DNA from 3 places in the Marichromatium purpuratum 984 genome. Region 2 is predicted to be linked to each of the others. Evidence: predicted binding sites of a transcription regulator. Region 2 holds the regulator's gene; each other region holds the start of a gene.

Region 1 (3,271 bases), 940 kb from region 2:
GTGTTCGAGTCCAGGTTCCGGCCATGAGCGCCCGCGTCCTCGCACCACTGCTGCTGGCGCTCGCCACCGTCGGTGTCGAGGCGCAGGAGGTGCTGATCATCGGCGCACCCGAGACGCCGACGGCACTGCCCGAGCCGACGACAACGGCCGGGCAACGGGCGTTGCAACTCGGCATCGATCGGCTGTGGACCGAGTTCGGCGCCTTCACCGAGGGCGAGGCGCGCGCGGCCACCAGCGCCCACTTCACCGGGGTGATCGCCGCTGCATGGCGCCCGACACCGGCCTGGGAGCTGCGCGCGGCGCTACGCCTCGATGCCGACGCCCAATCCGGCGCCGAGCGCTTGCGCGCGCTCGCGCTCGACTACGACGAGAGCTATCTGCGCTACAGCACCCCGCGGCGACGCCTCACCCTCGGCGCGCAGACCGTGCTCTGGGGGCGGGTCGACGAGATCCCGCCGACCGACCGGCTCTCGGTACAGGACATCAGCCGCTTCGCCATCGACGAACTCGACGACCGCCGCCGTGCCGTGCCGCTGCTGCGCTGGGAGGAGTTCGGCACCGACCACAAGCTCGACCTGGTGGTGATCCCAGAATTCCGCCCCGCCGAGCTGCCCGACGACGACAGCGTCTGGTACCCGGTCGACCGTGACCAGGGACGACTGCTGGGCATCCGCTCCGATCCACTGCTCGCGGCCCTGGTGCGCGGCGCCAGCACGGGCGACGATCGCCCCGGCGGCGCCGGCGCCGGTCTGCGCTTCAGCCAGAGTCTGAGCGGTCTCGACTACGCACTCACCGTGCAGCACACCCGTCACTCACTGCCCTACTACGAACTCGACCCGGCGGTGCGGCGTGCGCTCGCCGCCGGCGCCGATGTCGCCAGCGCGCTCGCCGCCGGCGGCGAGCGCCCGACCTTCCTCGGGCGTCACCCCTACACCACCATCCTCGGCGGTGACCTCGGAGTGGTGATCGGCGGCGCCACGCTGCGGCTCGAGGCCGCCTGGCTCAGCGATGTCCCGGTGACTACCCGCGACCTGCGTCTCGACACTGTTGCCGGGCTCGACTGGGTGGCCGGGATCGAGTTCTACCCGGGCGACGCCGACACTCGCATCAACCTGCAGCTGGCCGGGCGTCACCTGCTCGACGCACCACCGGTGATCGACTGGGTCGACACCCTCAGCCTCAACGGCCAGCTCGAGAGCGAGTGGGGACAGGGTCGCTGGCGTGGTCGGCTACGCTTCGCTGCGGGACTCAACCGCCACGACCTCTATCTCAACCCCGAGATCGCCTACATCGCCCGCGAGCCCCACGAGTTCTATCTCGGGGTGCACTACTTCGACGGTGAGGACGGCACCTTCGGCGACTTCTATGCCGACGACACCCTCATCGCCACCGGCTGGCGAGTGCGTTACTGAGCCACTGAGACATCCCGCACAGGAGTGTCGGCAGACTTTACAACCAGCCCCACACATGTCTGCAAGAACTCCAACAAAAAACGTAAGCGACTGAAGTAAAACAATAAAAAAATTTGGCCCGACATCTGCATATAGCTCCATCGAGGGCCGCGTGACTCCGGCAAAGGAAGCTGCCGACGGCGCCCCGACAGCGCGCATACAGCTCAACCTCGCAGGAGTGAAACCATGAAGACCTTGACGATCTCGCTGGCCGCAGCGACCGCCCTGACCGCCAATGTCGCCAGCGCCGGCCTGATGTACATCAACCTCCCGGACAACAGCTACGACGCTGGCCGCTTCATCGGCGCGCCGGACGCGAACACCATGACCGGGACCTTCGACGAGTTCGGCTACAGCCAGCTGCTCGCGACCTCGATCTACGACTTCACCGACGGCTCGGTGGCCGGGTCCTTCTTCGACACCAACGACCCCGCCACGCTCGCCAGCTACGGCATCCCGACCTCCGGGACCGCGCTCGACGGCGTCACCACCGTTGATCTGGTCATGCCGAACTGTCCGCTCGGCCAGTGCGACATCGACGCCCTGAGCCCGTTGGTGCCGCCGCTCGCGACCGACAACGAAGGCTTCCTGCAGACCTGGGATCTGCAGGTCGAGTACACCTTCTTCGGTGACCTCGGCGCCAGCGGTCCCACCTATACCGGCGGCACCTTCGATATCTACTTCAACGACTTCACCGACGACACCAACGACCGTCTGGTGCTGACCGGAGAACTCACCGGCTCGGCGCTCAGCGGCGCCAATCTCGACCTGTTCTTCGACATCACCTTCGCCGAGGACAACTTCCTGTTCATCCAGGACGACAACGGTGTCTTCATCGATGCCTTCGACAAGCTCGCCGCCGGCGGCACCCCGACGCTGGAACTCGACACCAACGTCGATCCGCCGATCCCGACGGCCAACCAGCTGCTGCTCGTCGCCGGTCCCAGTGGCCCGGCCGCCGTCCGCCAGACCAAGCTCGACGGCTCGGTCACCGGCAGCATCCCCGAGCCGGCCACCCTCGGTCTGCTCGGTGCCGGTCTGCTCGGCATCGGCTTCGCCGGCAGCCGCCGTCGCAAGCACGCCTGATCTGCTGACCTCGCGTCAGCCGGCATGATCCGACGGCGGCCTCCGGGCCGCCGTCGGCGTTTGGGGAAGGGCCGCCAGCCGCCAGCCGCCAGTGGGCGTCTATACTCGATGCCTGCGCCCAATGCCCCGCAACCGCAAGGCTGCCAGAGGCGCGAAGCACGCGACCCGTCTTCGGTGTCGGCCTGCCATCAGCTGCGCGACGACGAGACAAACCACCTCCTATCACTGGTGGCTGATCGCTGGTCGCTGATGGCTGATCCCCCCTACATCCCGAGCAGCGCCAAGCCGCGCGGCAGCAACGGCAGCAGCAACGCGGTGAGCACCGCCGAGAGTCCCATCGCCAGGCCAGCCATCGCGCCCTCACGATGACCGAGCTGGAAGGCCCGGGCGGTTCCGATACCGTGTGCAGCGGTCCCCAGCGCCACCCCGATCACCGCCGGATCGCGGATCCCCAACCGGCGCAACACCCCGACGCCGAACAGCACCCCGACCAAGCCGGTGAGTACTACCAGGGCGGCGGTCAGCGCCGGGATACCGCCAAGCTTCTCGGCGATCCCCATGGCCACCGGCGTGGTCACCGACTTGGGCGCCAGCGAGAGCAGCACCATGCGATCGGCACCGAGGGCCGCCGCCAAGCCGACCGCACTGACAACCGCCACCACCGCTCCCACCACCAGGGCCACCGCGATCGGCAGCGCCAGCACATGCAGCTCGGCGCGCAGCCGATAGAGCGG
Region 2 (3,271 bases):
ACAGTTGGGGTGGATGCAGTTGAGCGAGCCGATCAGCGACTCGCGCGAGCGTGCACGCTCGGGCCGGCGCAGCGGGGAGCCTTGCTCGGGCTCGCCGTTGAGCCAGCGCAGCTGCAGCCGCGGGCCGGTCTGTTCGAGGAGTGACTGGAGGCTGTCGAGCATGGCCCAGGCCGGCGTGGCGCTAGCGCGCCTCGTTCGTCTCGATCAGTTGCAACACGGTCGCCGCCGAGCGGGCTTCGCGCAGCGCGGCGCGGGTGGTCGGGTCACTGAACATGCCGGCGAGCCGGGCGAGCAGCTGGAGGTGTTCCTCGGTGGCGCTCTCCGGGACCAGCAGGGCGAAGGCGAGATCGACCGGCTCGCCGTCGATCGCGTCATAGTCGACCCCGGTGCTGGTGCTGACGAAGGCCCCAAGCACCTCGTTGATCTCCTTGATGCGGGCGTGCGGCAGCGCCACACCGTGACCGAGTCCGGTGCTGCCGAGTCGCTCGCGCTCGAGCAGACGCTCGAAGACGAGTTCGGTGTTGAGACGGGGGTGGTCGTTGGCCAGCAGCTCGGCGAGCGTCTCGAGCAGCCGCTTCTTGCTGGCGATCTCGGCACCGCAGCTGACTCGGGCCTCGCTGATCAGGTCTGGACTGAACATCGGTCAAGGCTCCTGGTGGTCGCAGGGACAGGGGCGCTGGGCGGCGACGGTGTCCGGTGTCCATACCGGCGGGTGATCGGGGCGCGTGGTCGTGGTCATGGGGTCTGGGTGTCCTTCGAGTCGTCGGAGCCGGCAGGTGTCGATATCGGCTCGGATCTCAGGGTCTCAATGCAAAACACCCCGAACGGCGCGGTCACGGATCCGTTCGAGGTGTCGGTGCGTCGGTCCGGCGGGTGTCGGGTGTCCCCGACGCCCCGCCGACGCATGGGCCATCAGGCCGTTGCCGGGCTATTCGGTATCGGCCTCGACGTCGGCCTCGGCATCGGCCGCCTTCGGGCCGGGTGCGCTGCGATAGTCGTTCTTCTTCTCCTTGTGGCGCAGGATCTGGCGATCGAGCTTGTCGGTCAGGCCGTCGATCGCGGCATACATGTCTTCATGCACGGAGTCGGCGAAGAGCTTCCCACCATTGATGTGTAGCGTCGCCTCGGCCTTCTGGTCGAGCTTTTCCACACTGAGAATGACGTGGGCATTGGTGACGTGGTCGAAGTGACGCGCCAGGCGTGCGAATTTGCTGTCGACGTAGTCGCGCAGTGCCTCGGTGATGTCGACGTGATGACCCGTCAGATTGATTTGCATCATTGGACTCCTTACAGGGGTTCCAAACAGCCTGCTCATGCCAGGCGTTTGCGCTCGTTCGAGGCTGGAATACCCATGGCCTCGCGGTACTTGGCGACGGTTCGACGCGCGACCTGGATGCCGCGATCGGCCAGTTCGGCCGCGATCTTGCTGTCGCTCAAGGGTTTTCTGGCGGGTTCGGCGGCGATCAGCTTACGAATGAGCGCGCGGATCGCCGTTGATGAACACTCCCCACCAGAAGTGGTGCTGACGTGGGACGAGAAGAAGTACTTGAACTCCAGGGTGCCCCTCGGCGTATGCATGTATTTCTGCGTGGTGACCCGGGAGACGGTCGACTCGTGCAGCTCGAGCGCCTCGGCGACGTCGCGCAGCACCATCGGCCGCATCGCCTCCTCGCCGTGCTCGAAGAACGCCTGCTGCATCTCCACGATCTTGGCGCCCACCCGCAGCACGGTGTCGTTACGGCTCGCCAGGCTCTTGATGAACCAGCGCGCCTCCTGCAGGTGGTTGCGCATGGTGACGCTGTCGCTGCTGGTGTCGGCGCGCCGGATCAGTCTGGCGTAGTCCGCGTTCACCCTCAGTTTGGGTGTGGATTCCGGGTTGAGTTCCACCGACCAGCGACCATTCTGTCTGCGCACGAAGATGTCGGGTACAACGTACTCCGGGGGCTCCTGCGCGATCAAGTCGCCGGGGTGCGGGTTGAGCTGGCAGATCAGCGTGAGTGCACCACGAATCTCGGGCTCGGTCTGCTTGAAGCGGCGCATCAGCGCGGCGATGTCCTTGCGCGGCAGGTGCTCGAAGCCGTCGCGACAGATCGCCAGCGCGAGGTCGCGCTGCGGGGTCTCGGCGGGGAGCTGACGCAGCTGGATCTGCAGGCACTCGGCGAGATCGCGGGCGCCGACCCCCGGGGGATCGAACGACTGCACCCGGTGCACCATGGTGGCGATCTCCTCGAGACTGATCTGATCGTCGCCGATGGTGGCCAGCAGCTCGTCGAGATCGGCCCGAAGATAGCCGCGCGCGTCGATGGCGTCGATCACCGCCTCGGCGATCATCTCGTCGCGCTCGCTCAGTCGGATGAGGTTGAGCTGCCAGATGAGGTGATCGTGCAGGGTCTGGGGGCGGCTCTGGTGGAGGAAGGGGTCGAAGTCGGCGTTCTCGGCGCTGCCCTGGATGCTCGGCGGTAGATAGCCGTCGTAGACATCGGCCCACTGGGTGTCGACCGGGAGCTCATCGGGGATCTCGTTGGTCTCGCCCTGGAGCTCACGCTCGGCGCTGCCCTGCTCATCGCTGGGCGGAGACTCGTGTGCGCCATTGCCACTGTCCTCACCGTTGGCGGCGAAGCGGTCGGCCTCCTCGGCCTCCTCGAGCATCAGGTTGGAGTCCAGCGCCTCCTGGATCTCCTTCTGCAGCTCGAGCGTCGACAGCTGCAGGAGGCGAATCGCCTGCTGCAGCTGGGGCGTCATCGTCAGGTGTTGGCCGAGGCGAAGCTGGATGGTTTGCTTCATGGATCGCCGATGCGTCTTGCGTCTGTCTCTATGCCGGGTCGATGACCGTCCTATGACGATTATAGGTCGGGTGGCAACAAAGGTGCCTGAGTCACGTCAAGCGCGTCCCCTGCCGGGACGCGATGGTCTTCATCTTACCCCCAATATGTAGCAGCGGGGCGCGGATGCTGCTGCCTACATGCTACATGGCGAAGTCGGCACCGAGATAGACGTCGCGTACCTGCTGGTTGGCGAGCAGCTCGTCGGGGCGACCGGCGGCGATCACCTCGCCATTACTGATGATGTAGCCGCGATCGCAGATGTCGAGCGTCTCGCGCACGTTGTGATCGGTGATCAACACGCCGATGCCGCGCTCGCGCAGGTGCGAGACGATCGCCTTGATGTCGCCCACGGCGATCGGGTCGACGCCGGCGAAGGGCTCGTCGAGCAGCATCACCTTGGGGTCGACGGCCAGCGCGCGGGCGATCTCGAGACGCCGACGCTCGCC
Region 3 (3,271 bases), 300 kb from region 2:
CGGTGGTTGGGGTCAGCGGGCCTGGATGCGTGCGCGTGTCTGCTCGAGCAGGCCCGGCGGGATGCCGGTGAGCGAGCCCGGGGGATTGAGCGCGCTGCCGCCGGCATCGACGATCGCGCCCTCGATGGGGCAGATGCTCGCGCACTGTGGGTCGGCGTATTCGCCCGCGCACTCGCTGCAGGCGGCTGGATCGATACGGAAGTGCGGGATGGCGGGCTCGATCGCGGCGCTCGGACAGAGCGGCTCGCAGGCCCAGCAGTTGACGCATCCGGCGGTGATCTTCAGGGCCATCTCGGGGATCTCCGTGGCTAGGCGCTCAGGGCGGCGCACTGGGGTTGATCGACGTTCAGGACACCCTGCTCGGCGAGTTCGCGATGGGCCGCGCGCAGTGCCTGCTCGATCGGCAGCATCGCCAGCTCGCCGTTGGGGCGGATGCCCGCCGTCTCGAGCCGCTCCCAGGGAGCGAGCCCGATGCGCGAGCACAGCACCATGGCGCAGTCGGCGAGCGCGGCCAGTGCCGGGGCCAGGGCGTCGTCGTCCTCGTCGCAGTGCTCGGCGCCGTTGCAGTAGCGCGCGAGTGGGCGTTCGTCGAGCAGCCGTTCGCCCTGTTCGTCGACCTCGTAGACGAGGAAGCGCTCGGCATGACCGAAGTGCTGATCGACCAGTCGAGCGTCGCTGCTGGCCACCGCGATGCGTGCCGCGTGGGTGACGGGGCGGGGGCGGGTGGTGCTCAGCGTGGACAGCGGCACCAGCGCCGGGGCGACGCCCTGGCGCCGCTGCTCGATCGCCTCGCGCGCGGCGGTGCGTCGCGCCAGTGCGGCGGCGTCGTCGATCTCCATGGTCGCGATGCGCTCGAGCGTGAACTCGGCGCTGCGGTCCTCACCAAGCATGCCGACGGCGTCGGCGCGACACTGCTTGCAGTGACGCATGATCGCCATGTCGCCGGCGCACTCGGTCTGCAGCGCGCGCAGCTCGCTGGCGCGCGGTGCGCGCTGGCCCATCAGGCCGTAGAAGGTGCCGTGCTCGGGCTCGGCGATCAGCGGCATCAGGTTGTGGAGGAAGGCTCCCTTGGCCTTGACCGCGCGGCTGACCTCGGTGATGTGCTGGTCGTTGACCCCGGGGATCAGCACCGAGTTGACCTTGACCAGCATGCCGCGCTCGACCAGCCGCTCGAGCCCGAGCTGCTGCTGCTCGATGAGGATCTCGGCGCCCTTGCGACCGCGCACGCGGCGGTTGTTCCAGAACACCCAGGGGTAGATCTCGGCGCCGATGTCGGGGTCGAGACAGTTGATGGTGATGGTGACGTGCTCGATGTTGTAGCGACACAGGGTGTCGACCGCCTCGGGCAGCGCCAGGCCGTTGGTCGAGACACACAGCCTGAGGTCCGGGGTGCGCTCGGCGATCAGCCGGAAGGTTGCGAAGGTGCGCTCGGGGTTGGCCAGCGGATCGCCCGGACCGGCGATGCCGACCACCGAGAGCTGGGGGATGTGGGCGGCCACCGCCGCCACCTTGTCCGCCGCCTGCTGCGGTTCGAGCAGCTCGGAGACCACGCCGGGCCGTGACTCGTTGGCACAGTCGTACTTGCGGTTGCAGTAGTGGCACTGGATGTTGCAGGCCGGCGCCACCGCCACGTGCATCCGTGCGTAGTGCTGATGGGCATCCTCCGAGAAACAGGGATGGTTACGCACCCGCTCGCGGGTCGCGGCGGGGAGCCGGTCGAGCGCGCTCCCGCCACCGCAGCCCCCCGCAGCGCAACCCGAGGTGGGGGTCTTTCGATCGTGACCCGCTTGCTTCGACTCCATCGTCTGGCCTCCACGACTGACGGGGCGTCGGGCCCCGCGGATTCAATGGTTCTGTCGTGCATGAGCAAGCAGCGTGCCTGACTGAAGAGGGTGCGGTAACCGGTTGTTTTTGCGTGTGGCGAATGGCTGGGGGCGTGACCCTTGTGGGGATCGCAACAGGCCGTGTCGGCGGGCTTTGTGACAATCGGTACAGTGCGTGGTGGTGTTTCCCGGCGCCGCCGGGCGGTCAGTCACGCAGGTCGGGGGTGTTGCCGAGGCCGCGATAGATCTCCGGGCGGGCGCCGCTCGCGGGCGTCATGTTCACGCCCTCGAACAGATCGGCGTTGCCGTCGGCCCGCGCCCGGTAGGTATCGAGGCTGCCGACGCGGCTGGCGTGCCCCGCCATCGGCTCGAGATGGGCATGGTTGGACATCCGGCCCGCGCGCTGGTGGGTGCACAGGGTGGCGGCGATGGTGGTGATGATCGGGGCCGACAGGTTTTTTTTCGTCGCCCCTGCTGGGCCCTGGCCCGTACGGTGTATACTTATGAATTCCCAACCCTGGCACGCCTGGTGATCACCCGTTCCATCGTCGAGCCGCTGACCGACAGCTTTGCCGGTTGCGCGCGTCCGGGTGCCTGTCGACCAACTCCTTGGTCGCGACCACGGGTCAAGAAGACCATCCCGCGCGTCCATATTCGACGAGATCGGACCCGTTCGGGCGCATCCCTCGCCGTGATGCCCCTGGCGCGGGCCGTGTGGAGTCCGCCCCATAATCCCCGGGCCCAGTGAACACCCAAAGAGGCGCGCGACGCCTCGTCAACGAGTGATAAGGCATTGTCAAGCAAGCAAATCGAGAAACTCCGCAATATCGCCATCATCGCCCATGTCGACCACGGCAAGACCACCCTGGTCGATCAGCTGCTGCAGCAGTCGGGCACGCTCGGCGAGCGCTTCGGGCCGGTGGAGCGGGTGATGGACTCCAACGCGCTGGAGAAGGAGCGCGGCATCACCATCCTCTCCAAGAACACCGCGATCCGCTGGAACGACTATCGCATCAACATCGTCGACACCCCCGGGCACGCCGACTTCGGCGGTGAGGTCGAGCGTGTGCTGTCGATGGTCGACTCGGTGCTGCTGCTCGTCGATGCCCGCGAGGGACCGATGCCGCAGACCCGCTTCGTCACCAGCAAGGCCTTCGCCCACGGTCTGCGTCCGATCGTGGTGGTCAACAAGATCGATCGTCCGGGCGCGCGTCCGGACTGGGTCATCGACCAGGTCTTCGATCTCTTCGACCGTCTCGGCGCAACCGATGAGCAGCTCGATTTCCCCATCGTCTATGCCTCGGCGCTCAATGGCTATGCCGGACTCGAGGACGATGTGCGCGACGGCGACATGAGCCCGCTGTTCCAGGCCATCGTCGAGCACTGCCCGGCCCCCGAGGTCAAGCCCGAGGCGCCCTTCCAGATGCAGGTCTCGACCCTCGACTACA

The links. The regulator sigma-54, encoded in region 2, starts transcription at its own class of promoters, with help from an activator protein. The targets are predictions, from matches to a motif close to TGGCANGNTNCNTGCTT.
Region 1: MARPU_RS05980 (PEP-CTERM sorting domain-containing protein) is a predicted target of sigma-54. The motif match lies at 1,527-1,543, and genes of this name have one in related genera.
Region 3: nifB (nitrogenase cofactor biosynthesis protein NifB) is a predicted target of sigma-54. The motif match lies at 1,865-1,881, and genes of this name have one in related genera.

What each region holds. Positions count from the first base shown of each region.
Region 1 covers NZ_CP007031.1:1,306,714-1,309,984, reverse strand. The annotation lists gene MARPU_RS05990 (outer membrane lipoprotein-sorting protein) at 1-27, shown strand, start outside; gene MARPU_RS05985 (hypothetical protein) at 24-1,412, shown strand; gene MARPU_RS05980 (PEP-CTERM sorting domain-containing protein) at 1,638-2,537, shown strand; gene MARPU_RS05975 (LrgB family protein) at 2,801-3,271, opposite strand, start outside.
Region 2 covers NZ_CP007031.1:363,789-367,059, forward strand. The annotation lists gene hprK (HPr(Ser) kinase/phosphatase) at 1-162, opposite strand, end outside; gene MARPU_RS01660 (PTS sugar transporter subunit IIA) at 182-640, opposite strand; gene hpf (ribosome hibernation-promoting factor, HPF/YfiA family) at 929-1,276, opposite strand; gene MARPU_RS01670 (RNA polymerase factor sigma-54) at 1,312-2,784, opposite strand; gene lptB (LPS export ABC transporter ATP-binding protein) at 2,966-3,271, opposite strand, start outside.
Region 3 covers NZ_CP007031.1:63,914-67,184, forward strand. The annotation lists gene MARPU_RS00295 (4Fe-4S dicluster domain-containing protein) at 13-291, opposite strand; gene nifB (nitrogenase cofactor biosynthesis protein NifB) at 309-1,802, opposite strand; gene MARPU_RS00305 (hypothetical protein) at 2,029-2,214, opposite strand; gene typA (translational GTPase TypA) at 2,617-3,271, shown strand, end outside.